Regions from separate parts of the Streptomyces sp. NPDC051051 genome, predicted to be linked through region 3. Evidence: riboswitches for the same ligand, from Rfam matches in the RefSeq annotation. Region 3 holds a riboswitch; each other region holds the start of a gene.

Region 1 (2,175 bases), on a different contig from region 3:
CGATCCCGTCGTCCACGCCGAGGAGGCGGCCCTCGCCAAGATCGACCCCGCCGACCCCCGGCTGGCCGGCGCGACCGTCTACAGCAGCCTGGAACCCTGCGCCCGGCGCTCCTCCCGGCCGGCCCCGTGCGCCCGTCTCATCCTCGACGCGGGCGTGCGCCGGGTCGTGACGGCCTGGCGGGAGCCGGACACCTTCGTCACCGACGCCGACGGGAGCGGCCTGCTGGCCGCGGCGGGCGCGGACGTCGTCGTCCTTCCCGAGTACGAGGAGCAGGCGAAGGCGCCCAACGGCCATCTGCTCCGCCGGACCCCCTGACCGGTCCTCCGGGGCCGACCGTGGTTCTGAGCGTCCCCCGCGTGGCGTAGACTGGTGTCACACCGACGCGGGGTGGAGCAGCTCGGTAGCTCGCTGGGCTCATAACCCAGAGGTCGCAGGTTCAAATCCTGTCCCCGCTACTCAAGGCCGAGGGCCGGAATCCTGATCACGGGATTCCGGCCCTCGGTGCGTCAGGGCGATCCTTCCCGTCACGGACGGTGAACGCCTCGGAGCCCTGCGCATAACATCTGAGTCACCATCAAAACCCCGGTGACCGCTGAACCGTTCGGGCGGCCGGTCAACTCGCCCGTTTTTCATCGGTCCTGGGCTGAAAGTCCAGGCCATGAATGTTGTTGATCAAGCCGAACGGCTTGGAATCCCGCCCCCGCGTCTATTAACGTTCGATAACGCAGCGCGGTCGTCCCAGCCGTCACAAGAGGCGGCTCCGCGCGCACGCGTCGAATCCCGCAAGGGAACCGGGGAACCACCAACTTGGGGTGAATCGCGCGGAAGCCGCCGTACAGTCACGGCCGGTATACGCGCGTAGGAGACCTTCCCGCTCCGAACCCGTCAGCTAACCCGGTAGGCGACGGAAGGAAAGGAGCACGCCCGCGTGGCGTCCAACCGGCCTGCCCCAGAAGCCCCCGCCGTGCCCGGCCAGCAGACCTTCGGCTACGGCACCTACCGTACCGACGAGGGCCCCTGGGAGGAATGGAACCCCACCGCGGACTCCGTTCGTCCGGTGCGCGGCAAGCACCGCGTCGCCAAGCAGCGCGGCGGACTCGCCCGCAGCTCCACCGTTCTCGGCGTCGGCGTCATAGCCGCCGTCGGCGGCGCCGGCATGGCCAGCGCCAACACCGGCAAGTCGCCCGTCTCCATCTCCATGCCCGACCTCCCCTCGGTGGGTTCCCTCATCTCGGACGACGACACCCCCGAGGAGACGGCGCCCGCGCTCAGCACCTTCGGCGCCTTCGGCACCGAGGCCGTCGCCGCCGACAGCGCCGACAGCGGTGCCGACGCCGGAGAGGCGCTGCGCAACCGGATCATGGCGCAGGCCGAGTCGCAGCAGACCCAGATGGAGACCAAGGCGCAGGAGGCCGCCGAGGCCGCCGCGGCCAAGGCCGCCGCCGATGCCGCCGCCAAGGCCGAGAAGGAGGCCGCGGCCAAGGCCGAGGCCGCCAAGAAGAAGGCCGCAGAGGAAGCCGCCAAGAAGGCGGAGGCCGAGCGCCTCGCCGAACTGGCCAAGCAGTACGCGCTGCCGACCTCCTCGTACACCATCACCTCGACCTTCGGTCAGGCCGGCGCCTACTGGTCCTCCGGGTACCACACCGGCCTCGACTTCGCCGCCCCCACCGGCACGCTCATCAAGGCCGTGCACAGCGGCACCATCACCTCCGCCGGCTATGACGGGTCGTACGGGTACAAGACCGTGCTCACCCTCGAGGACGGCACCGAGATCTGGTACGCCCACCAGTCCTCCATCGGCGTCAGCGTCGGCCAGAAGGTCGCCACCGGCGACATCATCGGCCGCGTCGGCGCCACGGGCAACGTCACCGGGGCCCACCTCCACCTGGAGGTCCACCCCGGCGGCAGCAGCACCGGCATCGACCCGGCCGCCTGGCTCCGGGACAAGGGACTCAACCCCTGAGAAGCCGCCGGAGAAGCTCCCCGGCGACCCGGACTCCGCCGGGTGCCCCGAGAGTCTCCTCGGGATCCCTGCCGGTCCCTGAGAGTCTCCTCGGGGCCCTGCCGGGTCTCCCGAGGTCTTCCGGGAAGTGTCACGGGGGTCGGTGAGGTCTACGCCCGGATGTTTCCCGGATGTTCGTGAACCCTGGCCGGAGGCGCGGAATGCGCGCCTC
Region 2 (2,175 bases), on a different contig from region 3:
GCGACACCCTGGGCGCCTGGACGGGGTCCGCGGCCCAGCCGCGGCCGGTGCCGCCGGTGACCGCCGACGACACCGGACGGGTCGTCGTCGTGGACCGCCCCGGGGCCGTCCAGACGCAGCTGCTGATCGGCCGCATCGGCGCCGACCGGCACGCGCGCGTGTGGCCCGCGCAGGTGCTCGGCACGTACTGCCTGGGCGGCACCCTCACCTCCCGGCTGGACCGCGTCCTGCGCGAGGAGAAGGGCTACACCTACGGCGTGCGCGCCTTCGGCCAGGTCCTCAGGTCCGCGCCGGACGGCTCGGGCGCCGCGATGCTCGCCATCAGCGGTTCGGTCGACACCCCCAACACCGGTCCCGCGCTGGAGGACCTGTGGAAGGTGCTGCGCACCCTCGCCGAGGGCGGTCTGACCGACGCCGAGCGGGACGTCGCCGTGCAGAACCTCGTCGGAGTGGCGCCCCTGAAGTACGAGACGGCCGCCGCCGTGGCGGGCACGCTGGCCGACCAGGTCGAGCAGCACCTGCCGGACGACTACCAGGCCACGCTGTACCAGCAGCTCGCCGCGACCGGCACCGTGGAGGCCACGGCGGCGGTCGTGAGCGCCTTCCCGGTGGATCGCCTGGTGACGGTCCTCGTCGGCGACGCGGCCGCGATCAAGGCGCCGGTCGAGGCCCTCGGCATCGGTGAGGTGAAGGTCGTCTCCGCGGAGTAGGAACGCGGACCGGCGGCCGTGAGGCCGCGCGCAGGAGCCCTGGTGGACGGATGTGCCACCAGGGCTCCTTGATGTCCGAATTGAGGGAAAGGCTGCCTGTCTGCCCTGTGGCATGCGCTACAAAAGCCGCGTTCTGTTTGGGGATCGACGGCCGCCGCGTCTAGTTTCAACCGGGCTGTTCGTCAGGCAGTGCGCCGCGTCCGCGGCACCGGACAGTCATCGCCGAGTCCCCCCACGGCGCGAGCCAGGGGAGCCGGGGACCCAACCAGACAGTCCCTGGGGTGAATCGGACGCCCGCGCGAGCCGCGAGGGGGTCCGTAGGAGACCTTCCTGCTCCGAACCCGTCAGCTAACCCGGTAGGCGAGAGGGAAGGAAAGGACCGCTCAACTTCATGGCGTCCACTTGCGCCACCGGGAAGCACCGTCGTCCCAGCAGGATGAAGCGCACCACCGCCCGCGCGGCGGGCATCGCTGCGCTCACCACCACCGGCGTCATCGGCACCGTCGCCTCCGGCCCCGCCCTCGCCGCGGAGAAGGCCGTCGAGCAGACCGGCCTCATCCCGGTCGTCACGATCGGCGACACGGTCGCCGAGCGGATCGACGACCAGGCCGCCGCGCAGAAGCAGGCCGCCGTGGCGGAGGCCGCGCGCCAGGAGGCCGCCGCCCAGGCCGAGGCGGAGCGCGAGGCCCGGGTCCGCGCCGCCCGCGCGGCCGAGCGCGAGCGCCTGAACGCCTTCGTCTCGCCGATCAGCGGCTCCTACGTCTCCACCGGCTACCGGTCCGGCGGCTCGCTGTGGTCCTCCGGCAGCCACACCGGCATCGACTTCCACGCCGCCAGCGGCACCCCCGTGCACGCGGTGGGCCTCGGCACCGTCGTCGAGGCCGGCTGGGGCGGCGCCTACGGCAACCAGGTCGTGATCCGGATGAACGACGGCACGTACACCCAGTACGGCCACCTGTCGTCCATCAGCGTCTCGGTGGGCCAGAAGGTGGCCCCGGGGCAGCGCATCGCCCTGTCCGGCGCCACCGGTAACGTGACCGGCCCGCATCTGCACTTCGAGGCCCGCACCGGCGTGGAGTACGGCTCGGACATCGATCCGGTCGCCTACCTCCGCAAGCACGGTGTGCACATCTGACGACGTACGGCGACAGATCGTACGGCCCCGGCCCGCGCGGCCGGGGCTTTCGTCGTTTCCGGGACCGTACTGTCCGAAAAATATCCCTGGATTCCGGCCCGCCATCGGAAATTCCCGCTGATTGCAATAGAGTCACGGAACACACGTCAATCGTCGACGTTTCACGGGGATTAAGGCGGAGGTCGGTCATGCGTATTCCGGCGCACTCGGTGTGCACGGCCATCCGGGACGACATCGTCGCGGGTGTCTACGAGCGCGGCAGCCGCCTCACCGAGGAACTCCTCGCACGCCGCTACGGTGTCTCGCGCGTCCCCGTCCGGGAGGCGCTGC
Region 3 (2,175 bases):
GGGTCTCCTGTCTGCTGGTGTCTTCTGGCGATTACGCGGTTTGTCGATAGGTCGCTGCCCTCACTCAAGTCAGCGTATCCGGTCACGTTTCGATCACCGACAGGCCCCACGTCCCCCCGTCTCGAACTTCGCTCGACCGGGAGGCGTCCCCCGAGCGGCCGGACGGCGCCGGATCGCGCCCGTCATGTCGCCGATCGATCGGTACGAGCGGTCGGCGCGAGCGGCCGGAACGGACCGGCGAACCCGCCCGGCCGCCCTCGCCCCCACCCGGCCGCAGCCGTCGGACCCACCCTCCCCGCCGACCCCACGGGAGGGGACCACGCGCCTGCGCATCCGTTCGCCCTCCCCCACGAGACGGCCCACTAGCACCTCCGCATCGTGTGCCCGACGGAACCCTCCGGTACGCCCGCGCGCAGCACCCGCCGACGGGCGAGCCCTTACCGGCGCTCCCGGGAGCACACCCCGGTCCGGCTCCGCGACCGCGCCGCGGCACGCGCCCGCCCACGGCGACAGCGGCGAGGTCCCGGCGGGCGACGGCACGCGCACGGAGGAGGACGACGAGACGGTTGCTCCACCGGACCCGGCGAAGACACACCCCACGCACGCCCCTTTAAAAGGGACTTGACGCCCAATGCCCGTTTTACCCGTCTTGTGGACGCTGGTGAGTTGGCTCACTGCACGCACACGCGGCCGACCTGGCGCGGAAGTTGTGATTCCGCTTTGCTCGTCGACGAGTTGACGATCGGCGAACGCAAAGGATCAAGCGGGCATACACCTCCGATCAAGGTCAATAGGTGCCATCTGTGAATCCGGCACTTGTTCCGGACATGCGCTCTCGCATACGTTCCCGGCCTGTCGGGCAGACGCCTAATCCTGCCGCCGCCCGTCATCCATCGACCGACACTCACGCACGGCAGGAGCGGGGGACCCAGGTAAGTCGCCGGACCGCACGTCACGCACGTACCGGACCGGCTCGGGGTGAAGTCGCGTCGCCGCACTCCCGCGGCGGCCGGCCGGGCACTTTCCAGCCCGAACCCGACAGCTCACCTCGTAGGCGCCGGAGAGGAACCTTTCGCCATGCCTGCCGCCGTTCAGCACCGCCGCACCCGCCTCGCCCGCACCCTCGCCGTCGCCGCCACCGGCGCCGCCGTGCTGGCCCTCCCGCTCATCGGCTCGACCAGCGCCTCCGCGGCCACCACGGCGTCGGTCACCACGGCCGCCACCACCACGGCCGGGTACCCCGACAACCTCGACGGCTGGATCCGCGAGTCCCTCGCGATCATGGCCGAAAAGGGCATTCCGGGCACCTACGACGGCATCTACCGCAACGTCATGCGGGAGTCCTCCGGCAACCCGAACGCCATCAACCTGTGGGACTCCAACGCGGCCGCGGGCATCCCGTCCAAGGGCCTGCTCCAGGTCATCGACCCGACCTTCGCCGCCTACCACGTGGCCGGCACCGCCTTCGACCCGTACGACCCGGTCGCCAACATCACCGCCGCCTGCAACTACGCGGCCCAGCGGTACGGCTCGATCGACAACGTCTTCGGCGCCTACTGACGGCTGCCCCCACCGGTCCACCGGGGGCGAGGGCCCCGGTGACGGGGCTCCGCCGAACTAGGGAAACAGTCTTTCGAGGACGACGGCCACGCCGTCGTCCTCGTTCGACGTCGTCACCTCGTCGGCCACCGCCTTGAGTTCCGGATGGGCGTTGGCCATCGCCACGCCGTGCGCCGCCCAGTCGAACATCGGGAGGTCGTTGGGCATGTCGCCGAAGGCGATCGTGTCTTCCGGCCGCAGTCCGAGGTGCTCGGCCGCCAGGGCCAGTCCGGTCGCCTTGGTGACGCCGCACGGCTGGAGCTCCACCGTGCCCGGCCCGGACATCGTGACGGTGGCCAGCGAGCCGACCACCGAACGGGCCGTCGCCGCCAACTCGTCGTCGGACAGGGTGGGATGGCGCAGCAGGACCTTGCTGATCGGCTCGCACCACAGGTCGTCGCGCGCTCCGACGCGCAGGGCCGGCAGCGTCGGGTGCGGCATCAGATAGCCCGGTTCGATGAGCGTGAGCCCGTCGACGCCGTCCTGGTCGACCGCCGCGTACACCTCGCCCACCTCGGCCTCGATCTTGCCGAGCGCCGTCTCGGCCAGCTCCCGGTCCAGGGCGACCGACCACAG
Region 4 (2,175 bases), on a different contig from region 3:
GCGTTCGCCTCGCGCAGCCGCGACTGGTACATGGCGTAGGCCTGCGCGAGGGTCTTCTCGAAGCCGTCGGCGGCCCGGGCGGCGAAGTCCTCCTCGTCGATCAGCTCGTTCTTGAGGTTGCTGATCTTGGCGCTGAAGGACTTGGGCGGGAAGCGCTTGGGGTCGAGGTCGAGGTCGCGGCAGACCAGGGCCATCAGGCGCTTGGAGTCGGCGGCGTCGTAGATCGAGAACGACGAGGTGAAGCCGAGCCGCTTGCTCTCACGGCGCAGGATGCGCACGCACGCGCTGTGGAAGGTCATCACCCACATCGCGTTCGCCCGCGGGCCGACGAGCTGCTCGACGCGCTCCTTCATCTCGCCCGCGGCCTTGTTGGTGAAGGTGATCGCGAGGATCTGGCCCGGATGGACATGCCGCTCGGCGAGGAGGTGGGCGATGCGGTGGGTCAGCACGCGCGTCTTGCCCGAGCCGGCACCGGCGACGATGAGCAGCGGGGTGCCGGAGTGGACGACGGCCGCGCGCTGGTTCTCGTTGAGCCCCTCCAGGAGTGCCGCCGCGTCGATCGGGGGGCGCGGGGCGCCGTCGCGGTAGTGGGTGTCCCGGTCCGGCGGCACGTCGAACTTCCCGCCGAACAGATCGTCCGGAACCGGTTCCGGAGAGTGATCGTCCTCGGGCGGTGGCGGGGGTTCCTCGTCGTGGCCGCGGGGGGCCTGGAGGTCCGCCAGGAAGCTGTCGTCAAAGAGGCTGCTCATCGCTCTCCGAGTCTAGGCCGCCCCACCGACAACCCGAGGCCGTCCGGGAAACATCCCGACCCCTCACCTTCCGGCGCCCCCCTTGCACCGTCGGTGACCGCGGACGGCAAACCGTCCGGAGGTCACGAAAATGTATCGGGCATATCACCCACCAACCTTCACAGGGGGCACACCAGTTGGCTACCGTGCCGGGCAGGCCGCTCGACCCCTTCCGGCGAACCTCGCCGGGCCGCGCGGCCTCCGCCGAGTCCGGTGCGCCCCGCGGCAGCCGGAGCCGGGGACCCACCGAGACCTTGGGGTGAATCGGCTCACTCCCCTCCGGGGAGGACGAGCCGTAGGGCAACCCTTCCGAAGCATCCTCGCCCGAACCCGACAGCTAACCCGGTAGGCGGAAACTGGAAGGAGTCGCCTCCCTTGGCGTCGCAGCACCGCAAGCCGCGTCCCGCGAGCACGCGCATGGCAGGCATCCGTACGCCCGCTCTCGCCACCGCCGCCCTCACCTCGGTGGCCCTGCTCTCGCAGACGGCCACCGCCGCCCCCTCCACCGACGACAGGCCGAGCCTGGAGGAGGTCGAGAAGAAGGTCGACGACCTCTACCGCCAGGCGGAGTCGGCCACCGAGAAGTACAACGCCGCCAAGGAGAAGGCGACCAAGCAGCGCAAGAAGGTCGACACCCTCCTCGACGACGTCGCGCAGCGCGCGCAGAAGCTCAACGACGCGCGCGAGGAGCTGGGAACCTACGCCGCAGCCCAGTACCGCACCGGCGCCTCCGCCCCCGACACGGCGACCCTCCTGCTCGCGGACTCCCCGCAGGACTACTTCGACCAGACGCAGCTGATGGGGCGGGTGACCGACCGCCAGAAGGGCGCGGTCGACGACTACTTCGCCGACCAGGCGGAGACGATGAAGAAGCGCCAGGAGGCCTCCCAGAGCCTCCGGACGCTGACCGACTCGCAGAACGACCTGAGGACCGCCAAGGCCGCCGTCCAGAAGAAGCTCGGCTCCGCCCGCGCGCTGCTGTCGCAGCTGACGGCCGAGGAGAAGGCGCGACTGGCGAAGATCGAGGAGCGGAAGCGGCAGGAGGCCGCCCGCAAGGCCGCCGAGCTGGCCGAGCAGCAGGCGGCGCAGACGGCGGCCGCGCAGCAGGAGAGCGCCGGCGCGTCGGATCCGGCGGGCACCGGCACGTCGACGCCCTCGTCGTCCCCCTCCACGTCCACGGACTCCTCGTACGCCACCAAGGCCGAGAGGGCGCTGGCGTTCGCCCGCGCGCAGATCGGCAAGCCGTACGTGTGGGGTGCGACCGGTCCGGACTCCTACGACTGCTCCGGTCTCACCCAAGCCGCCTGGAAGGCCGCCGGCGTCTCCCTGCCGCGCGTCACCTACGACCAGGTGAACGCCGGCACGACGGTCTCCCTCTCCGCCGCGC

What was found. Region 3 has a riboswitch for cyclic di-AMP ahead of AB0N31_RS19850 (transglycosylase SLT domain-containing protein). Riboswitches for the same ligand answer to the same signal wherever they lie in the genome.
Region 1: linked by a shared signal. The riboswitch ahead of AB0N31_RS22340 (M23 family metallopeptidase) and the one ahead of AB0N31_RS19850 (transglycosylase SLT domain-containing protein) in region 3 are both predicted to bind cyclic di-AMP.
Region 2: linked by a shared signal. The riboswitch ahead of AB0N31_RS28120 (M23 family metallopeptidase) and the one ahead of AB0N31_RS19850 (transglycosylase SLT domain-containing protein) in region 3 are both predicted to bind cyclic di-AMP.
Region 4: linked by a shared signal. The riboswitch ahead of AB0N31_RS29215 (NlpC/P60 family protein) and the one ahead of AB0N31_RS19850 (transglycosylase SLT domain-containing protein) in region 3 are both predicted to bind cyclic di-AMP.

The regions. Positions count from the first base shown of each region.
Region 1 covers NZ_JBFBCB010000030.1:1,060-3,234, reverse strand. The annotation lists gene AB0N31_RS22350 (dihydrofolate reductase family protein) at 1-316, shown strand, start outside; tRNA gene AB0N31_RS22345 (tRNA-Met) at 383-456, shown strand; cyclic di-AMP (ydaO/yuaA leader) riboswitch at 763-922, shown strand; gene AB0N31_RS22340 (M23 family metallopeptidase) at 930-1,964, shown strand.
Region 2 covers NZ_JBFBCB010000044.1:43,238-45,412, forward strand. The annotation lists gene AB0N31_RS28115 (pitrilysin family protein) at 1-710, shown strand, start outside; cyclic di-AMP (ydaO/yuaA leader) riboswitch at 921-1,088, shown strand; gene AB0N31_RS28120 (M23 family metallopeptidase) at 1,102-1,845, shown strand; gene AB0N31_RS28125 (GntR family transcriptional regulator) at 2,034-2,175, shown strand, end outside.
Region 3 covers NZ_JBFBCB010000024.1:108,222-110,396, forward strand. The annotation lists cyclic di-AMP (ydaO/yuaA leader) riboswitch at 889-1,072, shown strand; gene AB0N31_RS19850 (transglycosylase SLT domain-containing protein) at 1,078-1,560, shown strand; gene AB0N31_RS19855 (HAD family hydrolase) at 1,618-2,175, opposite strand, start outside.
Region 4 covers NZ_JBFBCB010000048.1:47,469-49,643, forward strand. The annotation lists gene pcrA (DNA helicase PcrA) at 1-749, opposite strand, end outside; cyclic di-AMP (ydaO/yuaA leader) riboswitch at 981-1,156, shown strand; gene AB0N31_RS29215 (NlpC/P60 family protein) at 1,206-2,175, shown strand, end outside.